Regions from separate parts of the Bacillus cereus group sp. RP43 genome, predicted to be linked through region 1. Evidence: riboswitches for the same ligand, from Rfam matches in the RefSeq annotation. Region 1 holds a riboswitch; each other region holds the start of a gene.

Region 1 (10,740 bases):
AGAGCGTGCTTATACAATATTGCCAGCTTTAAAAGAAGCGGAGTGGGAAAGCGCATGGGCAGGATTAAGACCACAATCGAATCATGATGCTCCTTATATGGGAGAGCATGAAGAAATAAAAGGTTTATATGCTTGTACGGGCCATTATCGAAACGGCATTTTATTAAGCCCTGTTTCTGGTCAGTATATGGCTGATTTAATAGAAGGAAAGCAGGAGAATCACTTGCTAGATTCATTGCTTTCTAAAACGGTTTAGAAAGGGGATGGAAGTTTGAATTTAAAAATTAATGGTAACCAAATGGAAGTGCCGGCGAGTGTGAAAACAGTAGCTGAGCTACTTGCACATTTAGAATTAGATAACAGAATTGTTGTAGTAGAGCGTAATAAAGATATTTTACAAAAGGATGATCATAAAGATACATCTGTTTTTGATGGAGACCAAATTGAGATTGTAACTTTCGTAGGAGGCGGCTGATTATGTTAAACATTGGACCATTTTCATTTCATTCTAGACTTTTATTAGGAACAGGTAAATTCTCTGATTTTGATGTGCAGCAAAAGGCAATTGACGTTTCAGAAGCTGAAATTTTAACATTTGCAGTACGTCGCATGGATATATTTGATGCAAAACAACCCAATTTATTAGAGAAACTTGATGTGAAAAAATATACGTTATTACCAAATACAGCAGGGGCAAAAAATGCTGAAGAAGCTGTTCGAATTGCAAAATTGGCAAAAGCTTCAGGGCTTTGTGACATGGTGAAAGTAGAAGTTATTGGGGATGATAGAACGTTATTACCTGATCCAGTAGAAACATTAAAAGCATCTGAAATGTTATTAGAAGAAGGATTTATCGTTCTTCCGTACACATCTGATGATGTTGTATTAGCTCGTAAATTACAAGAACTTGGTGTGCACGCGATTATGCCAGGAGCATCACCAATTGGTTCAGGGCTTGGTATTGTAAATCCATTAAATTTAAGTTTTATTATTGAACAAGCGACAGTACCAGTTATCGTGGATGCTGGTATTGGTAGCCCAGCTGATGCGGCATTTGCAATGGAATTAGGAGCAGATGGTGTGTTATTAAATACTGCAGTATCTGGAGCAAAAGATCCTATTAAAATGGCATACGCAATGAAATTAGGTATTGAGGCAGGACGATTAGGGTTTGAAGCGGGGCGCATTGCACGTAAACGTTGTGCAACTGCAAGTAGTCCTTTAGAAGGAATGAGCATAGTTGAATAATCGATATTCTCGCCAAGAGCTATTTTCTCCAATTGGGGAAGAAGGGCAACAAAAGATAGGGGAAAAGCATGTACTCATTATCGGTGCAGGTGCACTAGGTAGTGCAAACGCAGAGATGTTTGTAAGGGCAGGCGTTGGTAAGGTAACAATTGTTGACCGTGATTATGTAGATTGGAGTAATTTACAAAGGCAGCAATTGTATGCAGAGTGTGATGTAGAGAATAACCTTCCGAAGGCTGTAGCGGCAAAAAAACGTCTAGAAGAGATTAATAGTGAAGTAAGAGTAGAAGCTCTCGTTCAAGATGTAACAGCTGAAGAGTTAGAAGAACTCGTTAAAAATGTTGATGTAATCATCGATGCGACTGATAATTTCGAAACGCGTTTCATTGTGAATGATATAGCGCAAAAATATTCTATTCCATGGGTTTACGGGGCATGTGTAGGAAGTTACGGTCTTTCTTATACTATTCTTCCAGGCAAAACGCCATGTTTATCTTGTTTATTACAATCGATTCCGCTTGGCGGAGCGACATGTGATACAGCGGGGATTATATCACCTGCTGTATCTCTTGTCGTTTCTCATCAAGTAACAGAAGCTCTTAAACTGTTAGTGGAAGATTATGAATCACTTCGAGATGGACTTGTGTCGTTTGATGTATGGAAAAATGAATATTCATGTATGAATGTACAAAAACTTCGTAAGCATAATTGTCCTTCGTGTGGTGAGAATGCACTATACCCATATTTAAATAAAGAAAACACTTCAAAAACAGCGGTGTTATGCGGGAGAAATACAGTTCAAATTAGACCACCTCATAAAGAGGAAATGGATTTTGAACAATATAAAAAATTGCTGAATGATCGTGTGAATGATCTGAATGTAAATCCATATTTACTATCATTTTCGGTTGGAGAAAAGAGATTAGTTGCTTTCAAAGATGGCCGTGTACTTGTACATGGAACGAAAGATATAAGCGAAGCGAAAATAATTTATCATCGCTATTTTGGATAGAAAAGGATGAGTGGGATGAAAGTGAATAAAGCTTTAACGATTGCAGGATCTGATAGCGGAGGCGGCGCTGGAATTCAAGCAGATTTAAAAACATTCCAAGAGCTTGGTGTGTATGGAATGACAGCTATTACGGCAATTACTGCTCAAAATACGCTTGGCGTTCAAGGGGTATATCCTGTTTCTTTAGAAGGAATTACGGAACAGTTGAATTCAATTGGTACGGATTTAACACCAGATGCTGTGAAACTAGGGATGCTATTTAGCAGTGAAATTATTCAAATTGTGGCAGAGCATATTAAGAAATTTGGCTGGAATAATATTGTACTAGATCCTGTTATGATCGCTAAAGGCGGTGCGTCATTATTACAACAAGAAGCAGTACAAGCATTAAAAGAATATTTATTGCCACTAGCTACTGTTGTAACACCGAATGTTCCTGAAGCAGAAGTGTTAACTGGGATGGAGATTCAAAATATAGAAGATAGTAAAGAAGCTGCGAAAGTATTGCATGAATTAGGGGCTAAATATGTTCTTATGAAGGGCGGACATGCAGAATATCAAGGTAATGAAGTAATTGATTTACTCTTTGATGGTGAGCAGTTCATCGAATTTAGAAGTGAACGAATTCCTTCGAAGCAAACGCACGGAAGCGGATGTACATTCGCGTCTGCAGTTACAGCAGGACTTGCTAAAGGGTATTCAATTGAAGAGGCAGTTCAAGAGGCAAAACAATTTATTAGTATAGCGATTGAAGAGCCATTGAATATTGGAAGTGGTCATGGACCAACGAATCATTTTGCATATAAGATGAATAATAGACGTATATAAAGACATGAAAAGCCAGTTTGTTAACTGGCTTTTTTTTGTGTTTACTTTTTCTAAATTCAGGAGTAATATATCAGCCAGAATACATTTTTTGTAATACGCTGAGTCTAAATGTATGGAGCGGAGGAACCAATTTGTGCGTCGTCACTAGGGGTGAATCTTTCAATGTTGAAAGTAGGGCTACTCTCAAAGCCCGAATCCGACAGCTAACTTCGTAAGCGTCTTGAGAGAGGACGGTGCCATGATGGATACATCACTTTATCGGTCTGATTAGTATAGGAGAATATCAATCTATGTTTGAGTTCTTTTATGCTAAGGAGGATGAGGTACATGGAATTAACGCTTATTTGTGTTGGAGAAGAAAATAAGATAAAGAGTTTAAGAAAGCTAGTAGCATTTCAGCGTGAGTTAATTATTTTTACAGCAAATGAAGAGATAGCAGCTGAAGTTAGGAATTGTGGATTTGATTCGACTTATAGCTGTAATAAGGAGCAGGATTTTACTAGTATTTGCGAGCGGATTAAGAAAGTAATTTTATTAGGAGATGAGCTTCCGATAGTTAGCTTTTTCACAGAACGCATTCGTTTTTCTTTTCAAGCACCTATTACTGTTGTTACAAAGAATAAACACTATCCAGCCAGGCTCTATGAAACAATTGGAGCTAAATTTGTAGTGTTTACGAACTGTGATAATATTTCTTTTTTATTTTTTGAATAGGGTGGGGGAAACGAAGATGAAGGTACTGTTACTAGGAGATATAGCGAATCGTTGGGTGGTATCGGTAGAGCGAGTTCAAGAATTGGTAGTGCTCGATCCTATTTTCCCAAGGCCATATATAATATTGCCATCGAAAGATGCCTTATATTTAAAAACGGATATTATCGAATATGAGCAGCTACATGCAGAACTGTCACAAGTTTATATTCGGGGGAGAAATTTACGTGCATTTTTGCGTGGAGAATAAAGATTGAATGAAAAAAGAGCGAATGCTGAGTGCAACAAGCTATGCACTTCATGTAATTCGCTCTTTTTATTTCATATTTAAAAGATCATTTCTATGAAAAAGAAAGAAAAGACAAGAAAATAGATGAAAGAATATTAATAACATGTAATGTAAGCGTTTAAATGACAAAATATTTTCTTATTTTCAGTAATTTGCCTCTTTACAAGTTAAATATAGAGGAGTATATTTACTCTCATAAATCATTTATGAAATTTCCAAAAAAAACCTAAAATCGCTGAGTTCCAGAAATGGAGCGGGGGAACCAATTTTGTGCATCGTCACTTGGGGTGAATCTTTCAATTTTGAAAGTAGGGCTACTCTTTAGGCCCGAATCCGACAGCTAACCTCGTAAGCGTTTAGAGAGGAGGTTTACTTTGTGTTGTTCGTTTCGAACACTAAGTAGAGCTTAGTGTTCTTTTTTTGATAACTAGATGGTAAATTTTAACAAAAAGCGAGGGGTAGTTATGTTAGATGTTGTAATGATCGGGATTTTTGTTGGGTTAGTCGCATCAATGGCAAGTCTTGCAAGTTGGTCAGATAAAGTTGTGAAAGAAGGGAAGCAATCATGATGATTGCCTTATCGGTTATTGTTGCAGCGATTACGGTGTACTTAGTATACGCATTATTAAATCCAGAAAAGTTTTAATTAGGGGGAATCATTCATTATGATTTGGGTTGCAGTCGTTATTACAATGCTCTTATTTATTTTAGTAGCAAAGCCAACGGGGATTTATTTAGAGAAAGCCTTTCAAGGTAGCAAGAAGCTAGATAAAGTATTCGGGCCTTTTGAGAAACTTATTTTTAAAATTACAGGTGTAAAAGGATACAATCAAACGTGGAAACAGTATGCATTATCATTAGTTCTACTCAATGGATTTATGATTGTCGTTGTATATTTCATTTTCAGATTACAAGGTGTATTGCCATTAAATCCAGCGCATATTGAAGGGATGGAGCCTACGCTCGCTTTTAATACAGCGATTAGTTTTATGGCTGATACAAACTTACAACATTACAGCGGTGAAAATGGTTTATCTTATTTATCACAATTAATCGGGATTACATTTTTAATGTTTGCGGCACCAGCAACGACGTTAGCCATCGTTATGGCATTTATAAGAGGGCTCGCTGGAAAAGAACTTGGTAACTTTTTCGTTGATTTTACGAGAGCGTTAACGAGAGTTTTTCTTCCTATCGCATTTATTGCGGCGTTAGCCTTTGTCGCACTTGGTGTACCACAAACGTTAGATGGGGCGGTTACAGCACAAACAATTGATGGTGCGAAGCAAAGTATTTTACGTGGTCCAGTTGCATCATTCGTTTCCATTAAGGAACTTGGAAATAACGGCGGAGGATTTTTCGGAGCAAACTCTACACATCCTTTCGAAAATCCAGGGCAAATGAGTAATATTTTGCAAATGATGCTTATGATGTTATTGCCAACAGCACTTCCATTTACGTACGGAAGAATGGTAGGAAATAAAAAACAAGGACGTATCCTTTTCGTTTCACTATTTATGGTGTTTTTACTCGGATTTATAACGATTACTACATCTGAATTAAATGGTAATCCGGCATTAAATGGAATGGGTATCGAACATGTACAAGGAAGTACAGAAGGGAAAGAAGTGCGATTTGGAACAGTATTTTCTTCACTATACGCAACAGTAACGACAGCTGCTGAAACAGGGGCCGTTAATACGATGCATGATACGTTAACACCAATTGGCGGATTAGTACCACTCGTAAATATGATGTTGAATACAGTATACGGTGGTGTTGGAGCGGGCTTTATTAATATTATTATGTATGCAATTATTGCAGTCTTTATATCTGGATTAATGGTCGGAAGGACACCAGAGTTTTTAGGTAAAAAGATTGAAGGTAAGGAAATGAAATTAATTGCAGTAACGATTCTATTTCATCCATTACTTATCTTAGGATTTTCAGCATTAGCTCTTTCAACAAGTTTAGGAACGGATGCGATTTCTCATTCCGGTTTTCACGGTTTAACGCAAGTTGTATATGAATACACATCGTCAGCTGCGAATAACGGATCTGGATTTGAAGGATTAGCAGATAATACACCGTTTTGGAATATTACGACCGGTTTAGTTATGTTTTTAGGACGTTATTTCAGTTTAATTACGATGCTAGCTGTGGCAGCTTCATTGAAAGAGAAGACGGTAGTACCAGAAACAGTCGGAACGTTCCGTACGGATAATGGTTTATTTGGAGGAATCTTTATTGGAACGATTGTAATTGTTGGTGCGTTAACATTTTTCCCGATGTTAGTACTCGGCCCAATTGCAGAATTTCTTACATTGAAGTAATGGAGGGTAAATGATGAGACCGGTAGTAGTAAAAGAAAAACAAGTAAATCAGTCACAAATACATGCTGTAGAAGATGAAGTTAGACAAGCGAAAACGATGGATCGTGATATCGTGACACATGCGATGAAACAATCCTTTGCGAAATTGAACCCGAAAGTAATGATAAAGAATCCGATTATGTTTGTTGTGGAAATTGGATTTATCATTACGTTAATTTTATCCTTTCTTCCAAGTAGTTCTAGTAGTGTACCAGGATGGTTTAATATAACAGTTTCTCTTATTCTATTATTTACAGTTTTATTTGCTAACTTTGCAGAAGCGTTGGCTGAAGGTCGTGGTAAAGCGCAAGCCGATTCTTTAAAACAATCGAAGAAAGATGTGTTTGCAAACGTTGTAAAAGAAAATGGAGACATTGTTCAAGTTTCAGCAACTGATCTGAGAAAAGGTGACGTTGTTATTGTAAAACAAGGAGAAATGATTCCGAATGATGGTGAAGTAATTAAAGGATTAGCGTCTGTAGATGAATCTGCAATAACAGGAGAATCAGCTCCTGTTATAAAAGAGGCGGGTGGTGATTTTTGTTCCGTAACAGGCGGTACGATGGTCGTAAGTGATGAAATTACAATTGTAATTACGAGTAATCCTGGTGAATCATTTATTGATAAAATGATTTCGTTAGTAGAAGGGGCTGCACGTCAAAAAACGCCGAATGAGATTGCTTTAAATACAGTATTAACGAGTTTAACCCTTATTTTCTTAATCGTTGTTGTGACGTTGCCGATTTTCACAAATTATCTAGGGTTTCAAATTGATACTGCTGTACTTGTAGCGTTGTTAGTTTGTTTAATTCCAACGACAATTGGTGGGTTATTATCAGCGATTGGTATTGCCGGGATGGACCGTGTGACAAAGTTTAATGTGCTAGCAATGTCAGGGAAAGCAGTAGAAGCTGCGGGTGATATTAATACAATTATTTTAGACAAAACGGGTACGATTACTTTCGGGAACCGTATGGCACATACACTACTCCCTGTGGGAAATGAAACGATTGAACAAGTAGGAAAATGGGCTGCCATTAGCTCAGTTTTAGATGAAACACCAGAAGGTCGATCTGTTATTGAGTATGTGAAAGGAAAATCAATATCATATAATAGAGAACTTGCAGAACAAGGTGAATTTGTTCCATTTAAAGCAGAAACGAGAATGAGTGGTGTTGATTTACAGGACGGAACGAAAGTGAGAAAAGGTGCTGTAGGTAGCGTTATTGAATGGGTTCAATCGCAAGGTGGAACAATTCCGAAAGATGTGAATCAAAAAGCAGATTTAATTTCAAAAGAGGGCGGGACACCGCTTGTAGTTGCAGTAGACGATCGTATTTACGGTTTAATTTATTTAAAGGATACAGTAAAACCTGGTATGCGTGAACGTTTTGAACAATTACGTCAAATGGGAATTAAAACAGTTATGTGTACAGGTGATAATCCATTAACAGCAGCGACAATTGCAAAAGAAGCAGGGGTAGATGAATTCGTTGCTGAGTGTAAACCAGAAGATAAAATTGCGGTTATTAAAGCAGAGCAAGATAAAGGGAAACTTGTAGCGATGACAGGTGATGGTACAAATGATGCTCCGGCATTAGCACAGGCAGACGTTGGATTAGCGATGAATAGTGGTACGACAGCTGCAAAAGAAGCAGCGAATATGATTGATTTAGATTCGAATCCAACGAAAATTATTGAGGTTGTAGGAATCGGCAAGCAATTGTTAATGACGCGCGGGGCGTTAACGACGTTTAGTATTGCGAATGATATCGCGAAATATTTCGCCATCATTCCAGCGATGTTTACACTTGCGATTCCGCAAATGGAAGCTTTAAACATTATGAAATTAACATCACCGCTTTCAGCAATCTTATCAGCATTAATATTTAATGCGGTTATTATTCCATTACTCATTCCGTTGGCGATGAAGGGGATTGCATATAAGCCGATGAGCTCGAATGCATTGCTTAGCCGAAACTTACTCATTTACGGGCTTGGCGGAGTTATCGTTCCGTTCATTGGAATTAAAGTAATTGATATGATTGTGGGCTTGTTCATATAAGGAAGAGGGGAAAAAAGATGGCGAAAAAACAAAGTATACTTTCACCAATTATTCGTATTACTTTTACGTTCTTAGTGTTGTGTGGACTTGTATACCCGCTTATTGTAACCGGTATTGCGCAAGCGGTAATGAAGGATAATGCGGATGGAAGTCTTATATATAATGATAAGGATGAAGTAGTTGGTTCAAAATTAATCGGTCAAAATTTCACAGATCCACGTTATTTTCATGGGCGTGTCTCTAGTATAGAATATAAAGCAGAAGCGTCTGGTTCAAATAACTATGCACCGTCTAATCCAGATTTAGCAAAACGAGTTGAGAAAAGTATTGAAGACTGGAAAAAACAAAACCGAGCCGTTCCAGTTACAGAAGTACCGATAGATTTAGTGACGAATTCAGGTTCAGGGCTTGATCCTGACATTAGTCCGAAGGCCGCTTCCGTACAGGTGGATCGCATCTCGAAAATAACGAATATTCCGAAAGAAAAGCTAGATCAATTGATTAAGGATCAAACGGAAGGTGCTGCACTTGGTTTGTTTGGAGAAGATCGCGTGAACGTCTTAAAGTTAAATTTAGAATTACAGAAACTAATGAAATAGTAACAGTGCTACCTCAATCTAACGGATTGAGGTAGTGTTGTTTCGAAAGAAAGGTTGTGAGTATTTTGTATGCGGATGACTATAAACCGACGTTTCAAAGGCGAACGCCAGAGGAATATTTAGAATATATTCGTCAGCAAAATCGCGGGAAGTTAAAGCTATACGTAGGGGCTGCTCCAGGAGTAGGGAAAAGTTATAAAATGCTCTATGATGCTAGAGAAATGAAAAAAGATGGTATGGATATTGTCATTGGTTTAATTGAAACGCACGGCAGAATCGAGACGGAAGAAGCAATTGCTGATTTAGAAAAAGTTCCTTTAAAAGAAATACAGTATAAAGGGAAAGTATTTTATGAGCTTAATGTGGAAGAAATTATAAAGCGTGCGCCGCAAGTAGTTGTAGTGGATGAACTTGCACATAGTAATATTCCTGGATCTAAAAATAAGAAACGGTACATGGATGTACAGGAATTGTTAGATGCGGGTATATCTGTATTATCAGCGTTTAATATTCAACATTTAGAAAGCGTTCATGATATTGTAGCTCAAATTACGAATGTAAAAGTAAGAGAGCGTATTCCAGATTTTATTTTACAAAAAGCAAATGAAATTCAGCTCGTTGATGCAACGCCGGAAGTGCTAAGGAAGAGATTAATAGATGGAAAGATATATAAGGAAGAAAAAATAGAGCAAAGCTTACAAAATTTCTTCACGCTTAATAATTTAGGCGCACTAAGGGAATTATCGCTTCGCGAAGTTGCAGATGATATGGATGAGAAAATTAGTCAAACCGTTATAGAACCAATCGGTGTGAAAGAGAAAATTCTCGTTTGTGTACAATACAGTTCAACAGCAGAGAAATTAATAAGACGGGGATGGCGCATGGCCGATCGGTTAAACGCTGAATTGTATGTGTTAAACGTAGAAAGGGAAAATATAGATTCCCTTTCAGCAGGGAAAAAGCAAACAATTGAAGAGTGGAAATCGCTAACAAATCAATTTGATGCGAGCTTTGTATTAGAAGAGGCGAATGGAAGAAAGCCAGCTGATGTTATTATTGAAGTCGCGAACAGACTACAGGTGACACAAGTTTTACTTGGGCAATCGGCGAGAACACGGTGGGAGGAAATACGAAAAGGTTCTATTGTAAATGAAATTATGAGACAGACGAAGTATATTGATATTCATATCGTCGCTGATCAAAGAGCTTAAGAGACCATCTATAGGTCTCTTAAGCTCTTTGTGCAGCATGGGAATGTAGCATTTTCATTGCGTGTAAAACTATAAGTAGAAATATAATTGCCCCTAGGAAGAAAATCCAAAAGTAATTTTGATTAAATAAAAGAAACCCACCTACAATAGGCCCTGTACCCATACCAAGATAGCGAATGAAGTTGTACATACCGATGGCAGTTGCGCGTTCTTGTACGAATTCTTCCGTTAATAAAGTAGTGTGAGTCGGCATAGAAAGCCCCATACTAAAACCGTATAAAGAGGTAACGATAATTACGGATGGGATATTGATGCTATATGTGAAAGAGAATAAAGTGACACATATAATATTGAAGAAACTAGTGATGAATAAAGCCTGCTTTGTTGTGAAATGTTTTTGCAAAA
Region 2 (10,740 bases), 2.2 Mb from region 1:
GAAACAGTAGTAAACCAATATAAGTAGCAAGCACTTCATACCAATCGACATGTGATCCCATAAAGGCTGAATAATTCTGCCCTAAAATAATAATAGTACATATTACAAAAGCCAAAATAGGACCGATGGGATACCACTTTGCTTGATACGGGAGCTTATTTAAATTCTTTTCTTGATGTAAAAAAGCCTGACGAAAACGATAATGGCTTATAGCAATTCCTAACCATGCAATAAATCCACAAAGTCCTGAAGCATTCAAAAGCCATATAAATGCTTGCCCTTCTCCAAATAAAGAAGCTGCAAACGCTACGATTGACACAGCCGTTGTCATAAGTAAAGCATTAATAGGAATACCTTGTTTATTTACTTTTTTTAAGCAATTTGGAGCTTTCCCTTCTTTTGCCATTACCCATAACATTCGGGTTGCAACATACATTCCAGAATTACCAGCTGATAGAACAGATATCAAGATAACCGCATTCATAATAGAAGCTGCAAATGCGAATCCAATTTTCTCAAAAACTAGGGTAAAGGGACTCATTGTAATATTACTAATGTCATTGTTAACTAGATTCTGATCTGTATAGGGAATTATGACTCCAATTATGCAAATGGTAAGTATGTAAAATAAGAGAATTCTCCAAAAGATTTGCCGCACAGCTTTTGGAATATGCTTTTCAGGAGCCTTACTTTCTCCAGCTACAACTCCGACCATTTCTGTACCTTGGAAGGAAAACCCCGCAATCATAAACACACTAAAAATGGAAAGAATACCTCCATGAAACGGTGCGTCTCCAATTGTTAGATTGTGAAATCCAATAGGATTCCCTTTGAAAATTCCGAATATCGTGGCTATTCCTAATATAATAAACGTGACTATAGTAATAACTTTTACAAGTGAAAGCCAAAACTCCATTTCTCCATAATGCTTCACTGAAAGAATATTAATTCCAAACATAAACAGTATGAATAACGCACTCCAAAGAATAGATGGACTATATGGAAACCAATATTTCATAAGAATAGCTCCTGATGAAATTTCAACTGCAAGAGTAATAGTCCAGCTAAACCAGTAATTCCAACCAATCGCAAAACCAAATGCAGGATCTACAAATTTAGCAGCATATGTACTAAAAGAACCAGATGTAGGCATATACGCTGCCATCTCTCCCAAGCTGGTCATCAACAGGTAAACAATACAACCCATCAACAAATAAGCTATAATTGCCCCACCAGGTCCTGCTGTATGAATCGTATTTCCACTTGCAATAAATAACCCAGTTCCAATGCTTCCACCTATAGAAATCATTGTTAAATGTCTCATCCCTAATTCTCTTCTTAATTCAGAAGGCTGGGAGTTAGAAGAAAAAGAAAAAAGTGAATTTCTCGTTTTTATGGGTGTTTCTTTCAAGTGTCTCATCCTTTTTTTGAATTATTTTCTAAAAAAGAGTATAAAAAAAGACACTAAAGTTCACCCAGTGTTTTTAAAAATCACCATAGTATCCCCTCTCGAAACGCTTACGAGGTTAGCTGTCGGATTCGGGCCTTGAGAGTAGCCCTACCTTCATTTAAGAAGGATTCACCCCGAGTGCAATCGCACAAAATTTGGTTCCCCCGCTCCATATGGATTCAGCGAATTGTGATATGAATTTATGTACAATATATTACTCCTATGCCCTCTTGTTTGTAAACAAGAAAATTAACGTTTTTTCAGCGGTAGATTTTTCGCGCTGTACACTTTATTTATAATTTGAATTCTTAAATTAAACTACATACTTAAAAAAAGTGAGAAGATAATTTGCTTAATAAAAACAGAGTATCTTCCTAATAAATTAATCTGAAAAATTATTTATGAAACGAGTTTTAGACCAATTGCGGCACTTAAAACCATACCTATAAAAACAAGTCTTCTCCAATCTTTTGATTCGTCATATAAAACCATACCTATAATTGCACCACCAGACGCACCAATTCCAGTCCAAATTGCATAAGCTGTTCCCATAGGTAGTGTTTCCATTGCATAAGCAAGGAATATAAAACTTAATCCAAATCCGAGGATTAAGAAAACTAATGATTGCCAATTTCGGTCTTTATGCAGTTTATTTATCATAGCAACACCAAACATTTCAAACAAACCTGCTAAGATTAAAGAAATCCATGCCATTACGATTCGTCACCTCCCTGAACTTTGTCATCTGTGACTAATTTCAAGCCAATTACTCCAGCTAATAAAAATAAAATCAAGAGTACTTTTCCCACTTTAAACGGTTCACCGAAGAATAGGATTTCAGAAAAGACAGTTCCAGCTGTACCTAACCCAACAAAAACAGCATAAACGGTTCCCACGGGAAGCTTTCTTCCTGCCATAATCATTAAATAAAAGCTGAAAAATATAGCAATGATAGTTCCCGTCCAAGTCCAAAAGTCATCAGCATATTTTAAACCAGTAACCCAAAAAATTTCAAAGAAAGCAGCAACAAATACTTTAATCCAGTCTTTACTCATCTAAAAGACACCTCCAGTTTTATTTTTACCAAAAAAAACAAAAAAAGCCTAAGAGATAATTGTTACACAGTTAATTGTGGAATATTTTAAATTTCTGTCACCTATTTTGCACTTAATGTTTTATACCTAGAAAGCTCACTAATCAGTTTTTAACACATTGGTGTGCCATAACTTTTAAAAGTTCAACATATTTTTTTGAATTCATGTAATCAACATGTTGATTTGCGAATCTCTTCATATTATCTTCTCGCTTCCCTTACTGTTTTTTTCTAATTTAGTTCAACTTCCTTGTTACATAATATTATTATGATTAAATATAATTTGTATGAAGGCTTAAGGAACGGTTGCTTTCATTTGAGTTATTTTAAATTTAAAAGCTTTTCATAATTAATACCAATGTATATTAGATATGAAAGAATGTAATATACAACATGTAAGGTCTCAATATAAAATGTTTTTTATTTGTAGCTGATATTGTAGCACTTTCAGGAAACACCAAAACATATAGTAATTAATTTAATTAAGTATCTGCAGAATCACTGTTTACTAAAAAGATGTCCACATATCTGTTCATGTTTACCTAGATTAAATCACAAAATCTCTTAAAAAAGGTATCTGTACCGTTTATTAGTTTTCATATACTTATTACATACCCAAGACGTAATCCTCCTATATACCGCCTATTACTAGAGGAAAAAATTGAATTTACAGAAGTGTAAGGTTTAAAAGAGACTGTAAAATAAGCATTAAATTATATTTAATAAGGAAGGGAACTAAAGCTCTCCCCTTCCTTTTCATATCAATTAAATATTTTTATGATAATTAAAACTTTTCTTACTTTACGACGTATAAGTGTAAGTAAATAATAAAACTCAACAAACATACATGTAATTTTGATCTTTGGTCTGCAGATTCCTTAATTACGCATTGTATTTTAATGCTATTAATTATTATTATGTAAAATATTCTAATTTTGCATTTGGAAAGAACTTTTTCATATAAGAATAAAGATAATTTTTTATATCCTCTTCTTCTTCTTTTCGATAGATATATTTACCAATTCCATATTTCCCCCATTTATATCTTCTTCTCTCTTCATCTAATTCTAATTTGGTCATAGGGTAGTTTTTTTCAATCACCCTCTTAGCTGGCTTTGTAAAACGATGTTGAATAAATTCAAATGTAATATCATCCCTTACATCAAGGGGTAATTCAGCATCAAGGCGTTCAAACATATGATAGTACCCGTCCTGCCACCCTTCATGAAGATAAATAGGAGCCACGATAAACCCCAGGGGATATCCTGCTCTGGCTACTTTTCCTGCTGCCTCAATTCGTTTAGCTAAGGGCGAAGTACCTGGCTCAAAGTTTTTAATAACATAATCAGCATTTACACTAAAGCGAAATCTTGTTTTTCCGTTATGTTTTGCATCAAGCAAGTGATCCACATGATGAAATTTCGTCACGAATCGTAATTCCCCATATTCAGAGCCTCCAAAATGTTCAATCGCACGCTTAAGAGTATGAGTTAAATGATCAATCCCTACAATATCTGATGTACACGAGGCTTCAAACCTTGTTAATTCAGGTATACGAGCCTCCATATATTTATCAGCAGCTTCTAGGATTTCATCGACATTTACATAAGTACGGATATATGGCTTACTCCCCATCGTTGTTTGTAAATAACAGTAATGACAATGCCCCATACACCCTGTTGCAAAAGGAATAGCATACTCTGCTGAAGGCTTTGAAGTATCAAATTTCAGAGTTTTTCTAACCCCAACAACAAGAGTAGACTTTGCTACTCGATACTTTTGAAAATCGTTATCGCCTGGCAAATCTCTCACTTGATTATGGGAAGTAGTATGCCGAATTTCAACATCCATCTTTGAAAACTTCTCAAAAAGCTCTTTCCCTAACGGATAATCTAATGCTTTTGGTTCAAAATATACAAGCTTAGGCATAAATGGGTTATTCATTCTAACATCTCCTCTGAAATATCCCCATAATAGTAATTGTACGCTTGGTTTGCCTCATCTTCGGTAGCATATACAGCCATCTCATTTGCTAGTGGATAATACGTTTCATAAAGAAATAGTGCTAATTCATTAGGTCTTTCAGGATTATTTACAACTGCTGCAGCTTGTATATTTGCTACATCCTGAGTGTGGGGATTTCGGTAAAAAATATAAACAATATCTCCAGCATGGTAAGCTTTACTTTCATTAGAAAATTCCATTCAATCACCTTTTCTTTTTATAAAATTCAATGTACAAAGTTATAAATTGTAAATGTTTTCCTGTAAATGCACTTTAAAATATGAATGTTGATTGTAATACACAAAAGGCAAGCATTAATATATGCTTGCCTTTTGTTCTAACGACGATGTTCTACAAGATCAATTACACCTAAAACAACATGAGCTAAACCAAATCCAAATACTGTATTTGCAATCATTTTATTAGTTCCACGAGTTTGTTTAAGAGCATAACCTGCTGCTGTCACTGCTGTACCTAGTGCCGTTGGAATTAATCCTTCACGAATATCCACAGTGATTGCCTCCTTGTATCGTAGTTAGTAATTTTGTTTTAATGCTTTAAGAGTAAAGTACTAAAACAGGTATTAGTATTTTTCTTTTCAGTAAAAATATGTGGAATTTTCACTGAAAAATATTTTTCATTCATTAAAGCACTAGAGACTGAAGAAAGATTCAATTTAATTTTCTTATCTGTTTTTCTTTTTACAATTATGATTAATCAAAACTACTTACGCCCATACTAATCTTTGTTTAATACATACTAAATATGGAGTTGAATTCAAAATGGAACATAAAGATAAAAATTCCACAGAAGCTGCACTATTACAATACAAATATGGATTGGGTTTATTTGCTGAGAAAATGCCAAAATTCACTGAACAATTTAATTCTTTTACAGAAGAGTGCTTCAAAGATGGTAAGTTATCAAAGAAGGAAAAACAATTGATTGCATTGGGTATAAGTCTTTATTCTCAGGATGAGTATTGCATCATTTATCATACAAAGGGATGTATTGATCAAGGTGCTTCAGAACAAGAAATCCTTGAAACGGTTGGAGTAACAGCTGCATTTGGCGGAGGCCCTACCATGAGTCAGGCAGTCACACTTGTTCAAGAATGTATAAAAGAATTAAATAACAACAATTAATTATAAGAAGATTTTCTTGAGCGGAAACTTTGTTTCTTTATTTCCGCTATTTCTATATATCGACTAACAAACATAAAAAACTTGAGCATTTTTATTATGCTCAAGTTTTCATTTACACCTCTAATTTATACTATAAATTGCCCAAGATAAGTATGTAGCAAACGCAGACCATAAAAGATATGGAATGAACAAACATACTGATACCTTAGATAAATTGGAAGAAAACACTATAAGAAGCAACGTAGTAATAGCAACTAGTAAACAATCTATTGTTGCTAAAAATAAATCTTTTTCGCTGAATTGAAAATAACTAAATGCTTGATTGCAGACATAATTTAAAAGGAATAAAAACCAAAATGTTTTTGGATTAAATCCATACTTATTGTAAATAATTGCAACTGATAATGCAATAAGTCCCTATAATACAGCCCAAATAATTCCGATTGTCATACTAGAAGGAGTCCAAGCAAGTTTTTCTAAGGCATCATACCAAATACGATCAATAGGAAATAAGTTACTCTTTTATATGGAGTTAATAATAAAATTTGTTCTTATTTTTTCACATCATATACTACTATCCTAGACGTTCTGCCCAATGAGTTACTCCCTATCTTAAAAAGCACTTATATAGAGTGCTCTTTTTTAATTTCTCTTTTTCTATAAAATGAAACCTTTGTTTGCAAGACTCTCTTTTTATTTTTTTCTGAATAAATTACCAAGTTCTTTACACATAGCATTGTTACAAAATAAAAGAACGTAATTAGAAATAAATTCTAAATTGCGTTCTTTTATTTAATATTAATTATTCATTTTCTTTATTAAACTCTCTTTTATCTCCCTTAAAGATTCCCTCTATTTTCCCTTACTATTATTAAAATGAGCGGATCAGAAAAATCATCAATTATCTGTACACATTCCTGCTTCCTCGATTTTGCGGGATGAGTCTTATTAAATTTTTAGTCTACAAGCTCCTGATAAGTTAGCACTATATTCTGGTAACAGTCTTTTTTCAATTAATAACACTAAAGAAATAAATCCTGACCTATATGAACCATAGTCTTCGGCATATTCAAGTATTTTTGCGAAGTCATATGAGTTCTCTGCATAAATTTATGAGCACATATATAAATTTTTAAAAACATCATATTCACTATCATCAACATTTCGAATGATAGTTTTATAAAGAGGTATAATTGTATACAAACGAAAGAGCCTACTCACACGATTTGGCTCTTTCTCTACTTATTAGCGAGGACAATCTTTCTCCCCTTACTCTATAAACTTTCAAATGTTCTTCTAACCGCCCCACATCATCTAACATACTTAACGTTTTTTTAACGAAGTTCCAATTCAAAGCACCAGATAACCATAATAATGAAGAAAGTCTCTTATAATCATTTGAGGTTAAAATATTATGGGCCCTATACCCTTCTAAAAATGAAATAGCAACACTTGAATATACTTCATGTGACTCTATTCCTTTTGTCCGGGAATACCACTTTATTAAAAAGGCTAACCCTTCAATACGATCAATATATCCAATCGATTCAAAATCTACAATTCCTTTTACACATTGATTTGAGTTCCATATGACATTTAAAGGATTTAAATCTGTTTGTACAATAAACCTCAAATCAGTCGTATATGCGCATTCTATATGATACTTTGCTAGATCCATATACCTCTGCAATTCCTTACATGTACCACCCTTATTTTCTAACAACTTTATAAACTCACCATATCCATCTAAATGAGATAACAGAATATTCTATATTCGTTTTAATAATTGTTTTAAACCAATGAAATATATAATAAAAAAGAACCAATCCCCTATATAATAGAAAATTGGCTCTTTCCTTTATTTACTCCCCTGTTTCAGAAAATCGTTTTATACGTTCACCAATCTCATCGCGAACACGTTGAAATTCAGACCACTCTTTTCCTGCTGGATCATCAAATCCCCAGTGAACACGATTTACGTGCGGAGATGTCGAAGGACAAACAGAATCCGCATGACTACAAAGCGTAACAACTAAATCAGCGTTATTTAAAATATTTGAATCAATCATATCCGATGTTTGATTCGTTATGTCAATATTTACTTCGTTCATTGCTTTAATAGCATTTGGATTTACTCCGTGTGCTTCAATTCCTGCAGAATATACATTCCACTTATCTCCTAAATATTGTTTCCCCCAGGCTTCTGCCATTTGGCTGCGGCATGAATTTCCTGTGCATAAAAAGTAGATTGTCTTTTTGTTTTCCATGTTGTTTTCCACCTTTGTTTTTAAATTATACTGGTTGATCATTAAAATATTTACGCTTAAACCAAAAAGCGACGTTTACAAGTGCAATCATGACAGGTACTTCAACTAAAGGACCGATAACCGCTGCAAATGCTGCGCCTGAATGAATACCAAACACACCAACTGCTACAGCAATCGCTAACTCGAAGTTATTGCTACCTGCTGTAAATGCTAACGTTGTTGTTACCGGATAGTTTGCACCAATTTTTCTTCCCATAAAGAAAGAAACAAAGAACATCACAATAAAATAGATTAATAACGGAATCGCTATTCTTACTACATCTAGCGGCACGCTAACAATCATTTCCCCTTTTAAAGAGAACATAACGATGATCGTAAATAGCAATGCAATTAATGTAAGTGGACTAATCTTAGGTATAAACACCTTTTCATACCACTGTCTTCCTTTTAGCTTTACTAGTACAAAACGTGTCAACATACCTGCTATAAAAGGAATTCCCAAATAGATAAATACTGATTTCGCTACTTCTACCATTGTAATATCGACAATAGCCCCTTCAATGCCTAACCATTCCGGAATTACTGTTACAAACACGTATGCATAAAGGGAGAAGAATAACATTTGGAATACCGAGTTAAAAGCCACTAAACCTGCCGCATACTCTTTATCTCCATCAGCAAGATCGTTCCAAACAATCACCATTGCAATACAACGGGCTAAACCAATCATAATGAGTCCGACCATGTATTCAGGCTTATCTGGAAGAAAAATAATTGCTAAAACAAACATAAGTACCGGACCAATAATCCAGTTTTGTACTAAAGATAGAACTAACACTTTTACATCTTTAAATACTCGGCCCATTTCCTCATAGCGAACTTTCGCTAATGGTGGATACATCATTACAATTAAACCAATAGCGAGCGGAATAGACGTCGTGCCAACTTGTAATGTATTCAGTCCGTCTACTACACTAGGAAACACAAATCCTAAACCAATTCCAATAGCCATCGCTAGAAAGATCCATAGTGTTAAATATCGGTCTAGAAAAGATAAACGTTTCATTTTATTTTCCATCTCCCATTAACAACAAGAATTTTTAGCTACTTCATTAGAAGTCGTGCAACAAGATGACTCTTCTATTTTATGAACATCACTATCTGCTTTTGTATAAAAGAACTCCCACTCGTTACCATCAGGATCCGTTACCCAAAACTTATCTTGTACCGCATAGCAACAAGTAGTATCCATCTCATCACGCGCAAAGAAACCCTCTTTTTCTAATCTTTCTTTATGTAATGTGATTTCTTCAGCTGTATCCACTTGGAAACCAAAATGATTTACCTGATTTCCCTTCACTTCATCTCGCACGTTCAGCGTGAAATTAAGTCCTGGCATCTCTAATAAAAATTTTGCATAATCCGTTTTCACCTTAACTGGTGACACACCAAATACCTTTTCGTAAAATTCAATAGACTTCTCTAAATTAGTAACATTTATACCAACATGAACATATCTCATAGCTTATTCCTCCTCTTTACATGTTATTAATCAAGTTTTTTTGATTAATAGTGTAAAATTTTAACAACAGCTTCCTTTGCCGGTTTTTCTAAAAATACAACACAATTCTTCTGATAATAAATTATTTACTTCCGCATCATTTAAATCATAATAACTCCACGTACCTTTTGTTTCTTTTACAATTAAACCTGCATCTAATAAAATCTTTAAATGATATGACAACTTAGATTGCGTCATTTCAAAAATCTCTGTTAAATCACATACACAAGTCTGGCCTCGCTGACAAAGTTCATACATAATCTCTAAACGCTTCTGATCAGCCAACGCTTTAAATTTTTTCTCATAGAGCTGAAAATCTTGTGCCACTGTAGTTCACTCTCCCTTCATCAACTTTTTTTGATATTTATAGTATATACGCTGATTAAGCCCTTATGCAACTAATTAATCAAGTTTTTTTGATTTATAAAAACCTTCCTCGCATCATATCTTTGCTACAACTAAAAAGGACCATAGCCTTTTCAAAAATGAAAAACTACGGTTTTTGTTACAACTTAATAGTGAAAATATTTCCAAGGAGTGGAGTCTCTATATTTTTTAAAAAATTTCAATTTGATAATTGTAGAGTGCTGCCCTTATAAACAAAAGCCTCCTGAAACATCTAAGATTTGCCCCGTTACCCAGCGACTATCAGAAGAAGCAAGGAACGCTACTGCATCTGCAATATCTTCAACTTGCCCTATTCGTCCAAACACAGATGAATTCGTAGCAAAATTTCGTATTTCCGGATTATCTAGCAATTTCGCATTCATATCTGTCTTCGTATATCCCGGCATAATTGTATTCACTGTTATATCTCTTTCTCCAAGATATTTAGCTAGAGGAAGTGTCATCGTATTAAGCGCACCTTTACTTAAACCGTATGCAATTGATCCTGTAAAACCAAGCCGTACTTCAGCTGATGAAATGTTAATAATACGTCCTTGTTCTCGTAGAAGCGGTAATGTTTGCTGAATTAAGAAGAACGGTGCCTTCATATTTACGGCGATAATTTCATCAAAAACTTCTTCTGTCGTATTTTCAATCGTTCCTTGTGTACCTATGCCTGCATTGTTTACTAAAATATCAATCTCTGATGTACCAACTCTTGTTTGTAATTCATTTTTTAATTGTTCTACTAGCTTTTTGACACCATCAATTGAATTGAGCTCAGCTTCAATTACGAACGCTTTTCCTCCATTAGATTCAATCTCACTAATCGT
Region 3 (10,740 bases), 1.0 Mb from region 1:
GAGAAATTACAGTATATAAGATAACTGGAAAAGATTTAAAAGACTATATGGAATGGGCAGCAGGATATTTTAACTCATCTCGTGCCGGAGATGTAACAGTTAGCTTTGATAAAAACCGTCGTGCGTCTAAATACAGTACGAACGATTTCTTTGGAGGCGTAAAATATGAAATTGACTTAACAAAACCGTATGGTAGTAGAATTACAAATTTACGCTCTATTCGTACAAATAAACCAATCAAAATGAGCGATGTTATGACGCTGGGAATGAATGCGTATAGAATGGAGGCTCTTCAGGCAAAAGGGGGAGCTTTAGAGGGACGTAAATTTGAACAAACTTGGTCATCTAAACAAGAGAATGCATTCGGAGAAACAGGTGGAACCATTCGTAACCTTGCTATTACATATTTAAAAGAGGTAAAGAACGGTGTATACACGCCAAAAGTTATGCATAATTGGAAAATTACTGGTGTAGATACACATTCTTCAGAGCATAAGGCTGTAGTTGATCTTGTAAATAAAGGGATTTTAGAAATTCCAAAAACAGAAGATGGAAAATATACAAATATAGCATCTATAAATACTAAAGATTCAATTACAAAAGAAGAGATTGTAGCACTCTCACAAAAAGCTAATATTAATCCGAATCAGTTTAATCATGTAAAAACAAAAGGGGAATTTTACAAAAAGCTTAATAGGATTATTAAAACAATATAAGAAAAATGGTTCTGGTGCAAAAAATCTATCAACCTTGGACATATTGCTACTACTACTCTACAAAAGTGTGTGATCGGTATGGGAACAAGTTATACGAACAACTACTTTGAGTTTGGCGCTGTAAAGAAAATCCTTAATTTAATAATCTTCAGCTAAAGGACGTGTTTTTAGAGTAACGAACAAAGCCCAATTTCTTAATTTAAATACTGAGAAACTGGTCAGTTATCAAAAAAATTACGGTATATTAGCGGGGGAATGGAGGAAACTCCAGAAGTATTTAACAGCTTTTTTAAGGATGGAAAGTATGAGTTTAAAAAATATCAAAATGATTTACTTTTTGATTATGACGGATTTTTTGGGAGGAATTTATCAGCATCCTATGCTCCGGAAAAAAATGACGAAGAGTATAAAAGTTTTGTTTTTCTCCTGTCAGAGTTATTCGAAAAACACAGTAAGAATGGAAAAATTGTTCTCCAAAACATTACGCGAAGCTATCTAGGAAATGTCTAAACAGCCGGACATAGAGGGGCTTTAATCGAAGTTCCCATTTAAATTTTAGATTATCATTTACTAATTAAGATCTTCAACAAACGAGCGCGATCTTTTCCTCTTTTTTATCACTGTTGACACATGAAAAGAGGTTCAGACACAAAAATAGGCTGTGGAGAAGATTTTCTCCACAGTCTGTAAAAAACCCTTACTTTTAAAAGTAAGGGTTTTTTACACATAAATTCTATTAAACCGATTTTAATAAAGAATAAATATTCGTGTCATATGGAATATCATCTTGATACATATAATTTTTTAGTAACCCTTCTTTTTCAAATCCTAATTTTGATAGCACTTTATTTGAAGCTTCATTTTCAAGAAAGACAATTGCCCCAATTCGTTTTAAATGAATTGTATGGAAGCCGTATGATATAACTTCAGATACCGCCTCAGTAGCATATCCTTTTCCCCAGTGTTCAGGGAGAAAGGCATAACTTATATTGGCTCGTTTATGTTCAGAAGACCAATCGTGAAAACCAATTGTTCCAATGAGCCCTTTCTTGTTTTTTAATTCGATTCCCCATTTTATGCCGTTTCTTGCATTGTAACTCAACTTGAAATTATTAATAATTTGCTTTACTTGATCAACATTCTGTAATGGTTTTTGACCATAATAGCGCAGTACATCAGTGTTAGAAAAGCATTGTAGTATAACCGGCGCATCTTCTTCAATAAGTTCTCGCAAAATGAGTCGATCGGTTTTTAATATAGGAAACATGCCTTCGCTCCTTTTTTATATGAAACTAGAATGTATTTGTTATTATATAATTTAATCTGAAAATAAAGATTATTCAAGGTGTAGTGATGATTTTAATTTATGTTAAAATTGATTGTGGAATATATTTCAAAAAGAGGTTTAGATATGGAGAAAAACTCAATTTTAATTGTAGATGATGATCAAGATATTATTCAATTTATTAATGTGAATTTAATACGAGAAGGTTTTACTGTTTTCACTGCTGACAACGGAAAAGAGGCATTAGAGATAATAAATAATAACAGTATTCAACTTGCTATTCTTGATATTATGATGCCTCAAATGGATGGTATAGAACTGTGTAGAAGGATTAGAGAGAAACATAGTTTACCAATTATGTCTTTGTATAATGAATCAGCATATGATGAAATGATAACTAGACCAAATAGCGGTAAAACAGTATCAAAACGTCTTGATTACTTTTCTTACAAGGAGTTACCTACATTTGATTTACGTCCACAATTAGAGAGTGTAAATATGGGAGCTCATATTTACGCTGGAATTTATGATGCACAGTGTCCACATGAATGTGCAATTGAAGTGGCGGAACTTATGCCAAATGCAATATTGACAACGTTTGAGTATAGTAACCATTATCCGTATATCGAGGAAGAGGAACCGTTCAAGAAGTTTGTTGAAACTACTTTGTAGAATTAATATGGATTGCATAATGAAAAAAGGGTATTCCATTTTTATCGGAATACCCTTTTCATTAACCTACAAATGTTTGATACAGTAAGAAAATATTTAAAACAATAACGAGAGCAGCGATTAACCATGCGATGAATGTTGTAATACGATGGTTAACGAGTGCGCCCATAATCTTTTTATTACTTGTGAACATGATGAGTGGTACTAATGCAAAAGCAATACCGAATGATAAGACGACTTGGCTCATTACGAGAGCATAAGTTGGATTTACACCTAAAGCAATAATAACCAGTGGTGGAATCATTGTAATAAATCGGCGTAAATATAACGGAATATGCATTCGAATGAATCCTTGCATAATAATATCACCCGACATTGTACCGACAGAAGAGCTAGATAATCCGGCTGATAAGAGTCCGATTCCGAATAAAGCAGCGGATGCAGGACCGACTAAGTTGCTAAATTGGTTAAAAGCAACATCAAGATCTTCAACGTGCAAGCCGTTTTTAAAGAATAGTGCAGCAGCAACAATTAGCATACTTGCGTTAATAGCTCCAGCGATAACCATTGCAATAATAATATCGATGAATTCGAAGCGGAAAATCTTTTTCTTTTGTTCATCATTTGTTCCGACTACGCGGCGCTGCGTTAAGGCCGAATGTAAATATATCGCGTGCGGCATTACTGTCGCACCTAAAATTCCAGCTGCTAAAAGAATGCTATCCACACCTTGGAATTTTGGAGTAAATAGTCCTGAAAGAAGAGGGCCTAATTCCGGTTTTGCATAAAAGACTTGGACACCAAAAGCGATAACAACGATAAAAATCATTCCTGTAATAATAGCTTCTAATGGACGGAAGCCTCTGCGTTGAAATTCAAGAATAATAAATGATCCAACCGCTGTAATTAAAGCAGCTGGTAACATTGGAATTCCAAATAATAAGTACAATCCGAGTGCTGCTCCGATAAATTCAGCTAAATCGGTAGCCATAATAACAAGCTCACCTTGTATCCATAAACCGATGGAAACTGGTTTTGGGAAGTTTTCGCGAGCTACTTCAGGAAGGTTTCTCCCAGTAGCGATTCCTAATTTAGCTGATAAAGTTTGAATTAATACAGCCATTAAATTAGAAGCGAGTATTACCCAAAGTAATAAATACCCATATTGTGACCCGGCCGCGATATTTGTAGCGAAGTTCCCGGGATCAATATAAGCAACTGATGCGATAAAAGCAGGTCCTAAGAATGGTAACAGTCTTTTAAAGCCTTTTGTTTGTCCGCTTAACGCTAAATGGGCTGATTGAACTGTTGTACTTTGAGAAGGGACTTGTTCATCTTTTGTTATATCTTTATTCATAGTAGTATTCCCCTTTGAAATCTTAACTTGATGAAATTATTGTATTTATTCTTATTCATTATTTCAATACATTTAGATATATTATGTGGTAATTTCATTTGAACATAAAAGTTTCCTTAATGCAAATTATATGACTGTGTGCAATGAATGGTGTGACGATGCAAAAATATTTTGGGAGTTTATGGTTGTTGAATAAGGGAGAAGATAATAAATTATAGGGTTGTTTTTGAAATTTATGTGAACATACAGCCTATATTACAGCATATTAATTGATGGAAATGAAATTGTATGATATATAATATATTGGGATTACAACCTAACCGTAGTGTTTTGTTCTGTAATCTTGTTTTTATTTCTGTTAACTTATAGAAAAAATTGTAAATAGAAGAAAATAGGCTAAGTACAATTTTGTATATATTTTCTTATTATATATGTTTTGATATGAACGTTAACTTATACATGATTTTAAAATTTAGATAGGTGGTAGAAATACATTGGCAACTACAAAACCATATAGAGTATTACTATATTACATGTACACAACAATTGAAAACCCAGAAGAATTTGCTGCAGAGCATTTAGAGTTTTGTAATTCACTTGAATTAAAAGGTAGAATTCTTGTAGCAACAGAAGGAATTAACGGAACTTGTTCTGGAACTGTTGAACAAACAGAAAAGTACGTGGAAGCGATGAACAATGACCCACGTTTTGCTGGAATCGTATTTAAAATTGATGAGGCAGATGAACATGCATTTAAGAAAATGCACGTACGTCCTCGTTCAGAGTTAGTTACACTTCGTCTAGAAGACGACATTAACCCGAAAGAAATTACTGGGAAGTATTTAGAACCAAAAGATTTTTATGAGGCAATGAAACAAGAAGATACAGTTATCATTGATGCACGAAATGATTATGAATTTGATTTAGGACACTTCAAAGGTGCGATTAAACCAGATATTGAATCATTCCGTGAATTACCAGATTGGATTAGAGAAAATAAAGAAACACTTGAAGGCAAAAAGATTTTAACGTACTGTACAGGCGGAATTCGTTGTGAGAAATTCTCAGGTTGGTTAGTTCGTGAAGGTTATGAAGATGTAAGCCAGCTTCATGGCGGAATTGTAACGTACGGAAAAGATCCAGAAGTACAAGGTGAACTTTGGGATGGTCAATGTTACGTATTTGATGAGCGTATCGCTGTACCAGTAAACCAAAAAGAACATGTTATCGTTGGTAAAGATCACTTTACAGGTGAACCTTGTGAGCGCTATGTAAACTGTGCAAACCCTGAATGTAACAAGAAAATTTTATGTTCTGAAGAAAGTGAAGCAAAACATTTACGTGCATGTTCTCATGAATGTCGTGTACACCCACGTAATCGTTATATCGTGCAACACGAATTAACAGAAGAGCAAGTAGCTGCTACATTAGAAAAAATCGAAGCAGGGAAGTAAGCATAATAGAAAACAGATGGTAGCATCGTGCTGCCATCTGTTTTTTTATTTACTTTGTACCATCCTTCTCTTTCACAGCAGATAATACAGTTTGTTTTACCCATGCTTTTCGATTTTTATGTTGTATAGCCCATTGGTATAAACCTTGTACACCTAAAATAAGTGAAATGACTATGCCACTACTAGCTATTAAAAGAGCAAAATATTCAAGAGGTGAAGATACATGATTTGAATCGGTGTTTTTTAAAAGGTCAATCATAGTAAACCCTAACATTTGGCCTACTACAGAGTAGAGAGTTAAAATTAATAATAAAAGGCTATCTTTTTTAGAGGCGACATTTTCTTGATATTTAAACAAACTATCAAGATTTTGTTTCGCGTTCGAGTATAAAATTTCAATGTTAAAAAGTTTTCTTAAGCGGAAGAAAATATCTTCACTTTGTGATTGAGATACTAATTCTAAAGAAAAATAATTCGCTGTAAACGAATTAATTGAATAAATTAATTTTTCTATTTCATTTGTATCTTGTTCAATATTTAGCTCAGCATAAGCGTTCGCCATCTTTAATAAAACAACTTTATGAAATAGATTTAATAATAAAGCGTAATAAAATTCCCCGTACATTTGACTAGCAAGTTTAGTGACTTCTCGTTCACCTTCATTTGTTATACATGTGAAAATATGTTCTTCCATAATAAAATAACGGTTAGGAGCCCATCTTTGATAAGAATGCTTTGTTAAATAATCGTGAATATAAGGAACATTATTTGCGCTAATATACGGCTTACCATCGTCTGTTAATCCGGAAAGACTGGAAGCTCGATATACATCAACTACATGAAGGTCTGACTCTTTGTTTATAGATAATAAAGTTTGTACATACATTCGTTGGTCTTCAAAGAAGGGGAATGTTTGAAAGTATGAACTCCGCAACCTCTTATTCTCAAAGAAGTCTGTTAAGCCATGAAATAAATCGCCGAATATAAGTTTTTCTACTTGTGAATATTTTTTCCCATCACATTCAATACAAATGGTCTCAGTTGTATTATTTCTGGTTTCAAGTACACGGAAGCGAGAAGCGAATTCGATGGCTTCTGATAATGTCATGTTTGGAGCGGTTTTGACTTCTGTTCGAATTGTTAAGAAGCCAAGCTCATAAGGGCAAAGTGTTACATCAATAGAATGTATCTTGAATGGAACGGAAATAAGATTTGTTGTTAAATATCCATTTAAATTAAGGTCTTTAGAATAGCGCTGTAGTCCCTTTTGATGTTCTGAATGAGGAAAAAGAATTTTATTCGTAAATGAAAGATAGTATGCTTCCATATTTTGATGTGAAACTTGAAACTTCCCGTAATATGTATTTTCATCTTCAAGATGATCAAGTCGAAAAGGACGGAAATTATTTCTTTGTAAGAAAGGGAACATATTTTGTTCATATCCAGTTTTAAACGAAAACGGGAATATAAATTGAAATATAGCTGTTGTTACATCTTTTTCTTCGATTGTTTGTATTGCCTCCATTTACATTGTTTCCTTTCCGTATAAGCTATAGAAACAACATGCCCAATTTTTTTTGAAAATAACCTTGTTTTTGCAATAGATTAAGAATGAAAATTCAGCTAATTTAACAAGGGACATGTATAATGTTATGTATACTAAAACTAGTATAATTGTGTTAGGAAAAGGGGATGTTGTATGCGCATTTTAGTATTAGGAGCTGGTGGCGTCGGTGGATTTTTTGGTGGCCGATTAGTAGAAAAGGGAGAAGATGTTACATTTCTCGTTCGTAGCAAAAGAAAACAGCAATTAGAGGAAAAAGGACTTGTTATTCGTAGTGTTAATGGAGATTTTTCATTTCAACCGAAATTGATAACGAAAGAAGATAGAAATTCTCCATTTGATGTGATTTTATTTTCAACAAAGGCGTATCATTTAAATGAGGCGATCGTAGATTTGAAGCCTTTCGTAGGAGAAAATACTGTAATAATCCCGCTGTTAAATGGTATCGCTCATTTAACACTATTACAAAAGGAATTCGGCGGGGAAAAAGTAATGGGCGGTTTATGCTTTATTGAGACGACGTTAAACGACCAAGGAGAAATTGTACAAACTAGTGCTGCCAACAGACTTGTATTTGGAGAAATTAAGCCTCGAGATTCAGAGAGAATAAAGCGTATTATTCAAGCATTTATAGGTACGAAAGCTAGCTTTGTTTTAAGTGAAAATATTACGCAAGATATGTGGCATAAATATTTATTTATTACTGTCATGTCAGGCGTTACAACATTAATGCGTGCACCGATAGGACCAATTCGTGAAAGTGAAGGTGGACGTGAATTTATCCGAAATTTATTTGAGGAATCTGTACAAATTATGAGGGCATTAGGAGCTCCAGTTAAAGAAGATATTGCCCAGGAACATATGAAAACAATTGATAAAATTTCTTATGATATGAAGTCCTCGATGCAGCGTGATATGGAAAAAGGTTCGTTTATTGAGGGGGAGCATTTGCAAGGTTACTTACTGGATTTAGCAGAGCAATTTTCTTTAGAAGCACCATTACTAGGAGCGGTATATCAAAATTTGAAGGTGTATGAAGAAATGACATTTAACAAATCCGTAATAGAATTAGATGTATGAAATAATAAAAAAGATAGCAATATATAAGTGTATTGCTATCTTTTTTATTTGCGTATGACAAATTATTTATTTCTTTTAATTCTTTCTGTCAAATTTATTTCCTGTTCACGTTTACCATATAACTGATTAATTTCATTTGCTACTGCATCTAAATATGAGTCGGAAAAAAGCGGTTTCTTCTTTTTAGACATACGGGTCTCCTTTAAGGGTTTTTTAGTATTCATTATGTATATTTATCGGCGGATTATGCGCAATGATTTTAAATTTTTTCTTTTTAAAAATTTTTGTTTACATTTTGAAAATAAAGGAGTATTATAATCCACAGTTTCAATTTTCTAAATCGCTGAAACCGCACGGTACGGGGGACCCGTTCTTATGGATTGGTACATAATCCAATGGGGTGAATCCTTGAAGAAGGTAGGGCTACTCATAGGCCCGAATCCGACAGCTAACCTCGTAAGCGTTATATTGAGAAGGAAGGTGGAGCTTGTGCGACAAAAAAATTAATGTCTACAAGTCTATTTCTTGATGGCTTGTAGACGTTTTTTGTTTTCTGAAGAAATAGTTTATTGGCTGTAACAAGCAGAAAAGTTCGTACAAAATTATTGGAGAGTGGACAGCAGTGGTTTCATCTATTAAAAGATTTTTAATTGGAAGACCGTTAAAATCAACTGAGTTAGGCGAACAAAAGCTTAATAAAACAAAGGCGTTAGCAATTTTGTCTTCTGACGCTTTATCATCGGTTGCTTACGGTCCAGAGCAAATTTTAATTGCTTTAGCAGGTCTTGGAGCAATTGCGTATTGGTATTCAATTCCGATAGCTGTTGGGGTATTAGTATTATTGACAGCTCTTATTTTATCTTACCGTCAAATTATTTTTGCTTACCCTCATGGTGGGGGCGCATATGTTGTATCAAAAGAAAACTTAGGGATGAATCCAGGCTTAATAGCTGGAGGGTCTTTATTAGTTGACTATATTTTAACTGTTGCAGTAAGTGTATCAGCAGGTACAGATGCGTTAACATCTGCTTTTCCTAGCTTACATGCACATAATGTAATCATTGCGATTATATTTGTTATATTTATAACCATATTAAATTTACGAGGTGTAACAGAATCAGCTTCCGTTTTAGCATATCCTGTTTATTTATTTGTTTTAGCACTATTTATATTAATTGGTGTAGGGATATACAATATTTTAACTGGTCACGTTTCACCGACTTTACACACGCCGATTGGAACGCCGGTTGCGGGAATTAGTTTGTTTTTACTGTTAAGAGCATTTGCATCAGGTAGTTCGGCTTTAACAGGTGTTGAAGCGATTTCAAACGCAATTCCAAACTTTAAAGATCCTGCACCAAACAATGCAGCGAAAACTTTGCTTGCAATGGGCGCATTACTTGCTGTGTTATTTTCAGGAATTGTATTTTTAGCTTATTATTACGGAATTACACCGAGTAAAGAAGTAACTGTTGTTTCGCAAATTGCTGAACAAACATTTGGACGTAATTTCATGTACTATTTCATACAAGGCACAACAGCTTTAATATTAATTCTTGCTGCTAACACAGGGTATTCTGCATTTCCATTATTAGCAGTTAACCTTGCAAAAGATAAATTCATACCGAGAATGTTTACGATTAGAGGAGACCGTCTTGGTTACTCAAACGGTATTATTATACTTGGAATCGCTTCGATTATTTTAATTGTAGCTTTCCAAGGTCAAACAGAACATTTAATTCCGCTATATGCAGTAGGTGTGTTTATTCCATTTACACTTTCTCAAACGGGTATGGTATTAAAATGGCTTCGTGAAAAACCTGAAGGATGGGCTTTAAGATTAACGGTTAATTTAATTGGTGCAGTCATTAGTTTTATCGTTATGAGCATGTTCTTTTTAACTAAATTCGCACAAGTTTGGTCGATCCTTATTTTCTTACCTGCTATTATCTTCTTGTTCCATCGAATTAAGAAGCATTATGATGCAGTGGGTGATCAATTAAGTTTAAAAACTTGTGAGCCTCTTATTCCGATTGAGGGGAATGTAATTGTCGTTCCTGTAGCTGGTATGACTCATGTAGTAGAAAATTCATTGAACTATGCGAAGGCTCTTTCTGCAGATCAAGTTATCGCTGTATACGTTGCTTTTGACAGAGAAGAGGAAAAGAAATTTGAAGAGAAATGGAAGAAGTGGCAACCTGAAGTAAGGCTTGTTACATTGCATTCTCATTATAGAAGTATTATTCAGCCGCTCACTAAGTTCATTGATACAGTGCAATATAAAGCGAGTGAATCAAATTATCGAGTTACGGTCGTTATACCACAGTTTATTCCGAAAAAAGGCTGGCATAACATTCTTCATAATCAATCAAGTTTATTAATACGTGCGTATTTACTCTATAAGAGAAATGTTGTTATTACGACAGTTCCATATCATTTGAAAAAGTAAGAAGATTTTTTAAGGATAGTTTCACGAAAGTGAAGCTATCCTTTTTGTGTATACGCTATGCATTATTGCATATTCAACTGAAAATTATATTAATATAATTTTGTTTGTTGTGAGTAAGTAGTGTTTTCTGTTGGGATGTATGGATATTTTAATCGGGGAAGTG

What was found. Region 1 has a riboswitch for cyclic di-AMP ahead of QCI75_RS23020 (SipW-dependent-type signal peptide-containing protein). Riboswitches for the same ligand answer to the same signal wherever they lie in the genome.
Region 2: it holds a riboswitch for cyclic di-AMP, as region 1 does, so the genes downstream of both, QCI75_RS11620 (amino acid permease) here and QCI75_RS23020 (SipW-dependent-type signal peptide-containing protein) in region 1, are expected to answer to the same signal.
Region 3: it holds a riboswitch for cyclic di-AMP, as region 1 does, so the genes downstream of both, QCI75_RS17675 (APC family permease) here and QCI75_RS23020 (SipW-dependent-type signal peptide-containing protein) in region 1, are expected to answer to the same signal.

What each region holds. Positions count from the first base shown of each region.
Region 1 is NZ_JARVHQ010000001.1:4,416,139-4,426,878, reverse strand. Features, by position in the region: gene thiO (glycine oxidase ThiO) at 1-256, shown strand, start outside; gene thiS (sulfur carrier protein ThiS) at 272-475, shown strand; gene thiG (thiazole synthase) at 478-1,248, shown strand; gene thiF (thiazole biosynthesis adenylyltransferase ThiF) at 1,241-2,260, shown strand; gene thiD (bifunctional hydroxymethylpyrimidine kinase/phosphomethylpyrimidine kinase) at 2,267-3,088, shown strand; cyclic di-AMP (ydaO/yuaA leader) riboswitch at 3,175-3,322, shown strand; gene QCI75_RS23030 (hypothetical protein) at 3,416-3,802, shown strand; gene QCI75_RS23025 (hypothetical protein) at 3,819-4,049, shown strand; cyclic di-AMP (ydaO/yuaA leader) riboswitch at 4,312-4,457, shown strand; gene QCI75_RS23020 (SipW-dependent-type signal peptide-containing protein) at 4,553-4,657, shown strand; gene kdpF (K(+)-transporting ATPase subunit F) at 4,654-4,734, shown strand; gene kdpA (potassium-transporting ATPase subunit KdpA) at 4,754-6,421, shown strand; gene kdpB (potassium-transporting ATPase subunit KdpB) at 6,435-8,525, shown strand; gene kdpC (K(+)-transporting ATPase subunit C) at 8,543-9,124, shown strand; gene kdpDN (KdpD-like non-kinase potassium sensor) at 9,181-10,335, shown strand; gene QCI75_RS22990 (MFS transporter) at 10,355-10,740, opposite strand, start outside.
Region 2 is NZ_JARVHQ010000001.1:2,201,313-2,212,052, reverse strand. Features, by position in the region: gene QCI75_RS11620 (amino acid permease) at 1-1,411, opposite strand, end outside; cyclic di-AMP (ydaO/yuaA leader) riboswitch at 1,500-1,645, opposite strand; gene QCI75_RS11615 (DMT family transporter) at 1,850-2,164, opposite strand; gene QCI75_RS11610 (DMT family transporter) at 2,164-2,505, opposite strand; gene splB (spore photoproduct lyase) at 3,459-4,487, opposite strand; gene QCI75_RS11600 (transcriptional regulator SplA domain-containing protein) at 4,484-4,747, opposite strand; gene QCI75_RS11595 (hypothetical protein) at 4,885-5,058, opposite strand; gene QCI75_RS11590 (carboxymuconolactone decarboxylase family protein) at 5,330-5,692, shown strand; partial or broken gene QCI75_RS11585 (TspO/MBR family protein) at 5,813-6,196, opposite strand; partial or broken gene QCI75_RS11580 (phosphotransferase) at 6,906-7,448, opposite strand; gene arsC (arsenate reductase (thioredoxin)) at 7,555-7,959, opposite strand; gene arsB (ACR3 family arsenite efflux transporter) at 7,985-9,025, opposite strand; gene QCI75_RS11565 (ArsI/CadI family heavy metal resistance metalloenzyme) at 9,044-9,481, opposite strand; gene arsR (arsenical resistance operon transcriptional regulator ArsR) at 9,542-9,847, opposite strand; gene QCI75_RS11555 (SDR family oxidoreductase) at 10,114-10,740, opposite strand, start outside.
Region 3 is NZ_JARVHQ010000001.1:3,381,604-3,392,343, reverse strand. Features, by position in the region: gene QCI75_RS17720 (bifunctional metallophosphatase/5'-nucleotidase) at 1-716, shown strand, start outside; partial or broken gene QCI75_RS17715 (class I SAM-dependent methyltransferase) at 963-1,226, shown strand; gene QCI75_RS17710 (GNAT family N-acetyltransferase) at 1,453-1,983, opposite strand; gene QCI75_RS17705 (response regulator) at 2,128-2,673, shown strand; gene QCI75_RS17700 (Nramp family divalent metal transporter) at 2,735-4,030, opposite strand; gene trhO (oxygen-dependent tRNA uridine(34) hydroxylase TrhO) at 4,525-5,484, shown strand; gene QCI75_RS17690 (hypothetical protein) at 5,534-7,009, opposite strand; gene panE (2-dehydropantoate 2-reductase) at 7,184-8,128, shown strand; gene QCI75_RS17680 (hypothetical protein) at 8,191-8,319, opposite strand; cyclic di-AMP (ydaO/yuaA leader) riboswitch at 8,460-8,606, shown strand; gene QCI75_RS17675 (APC family permease) at 8,751-10,577, shown strand.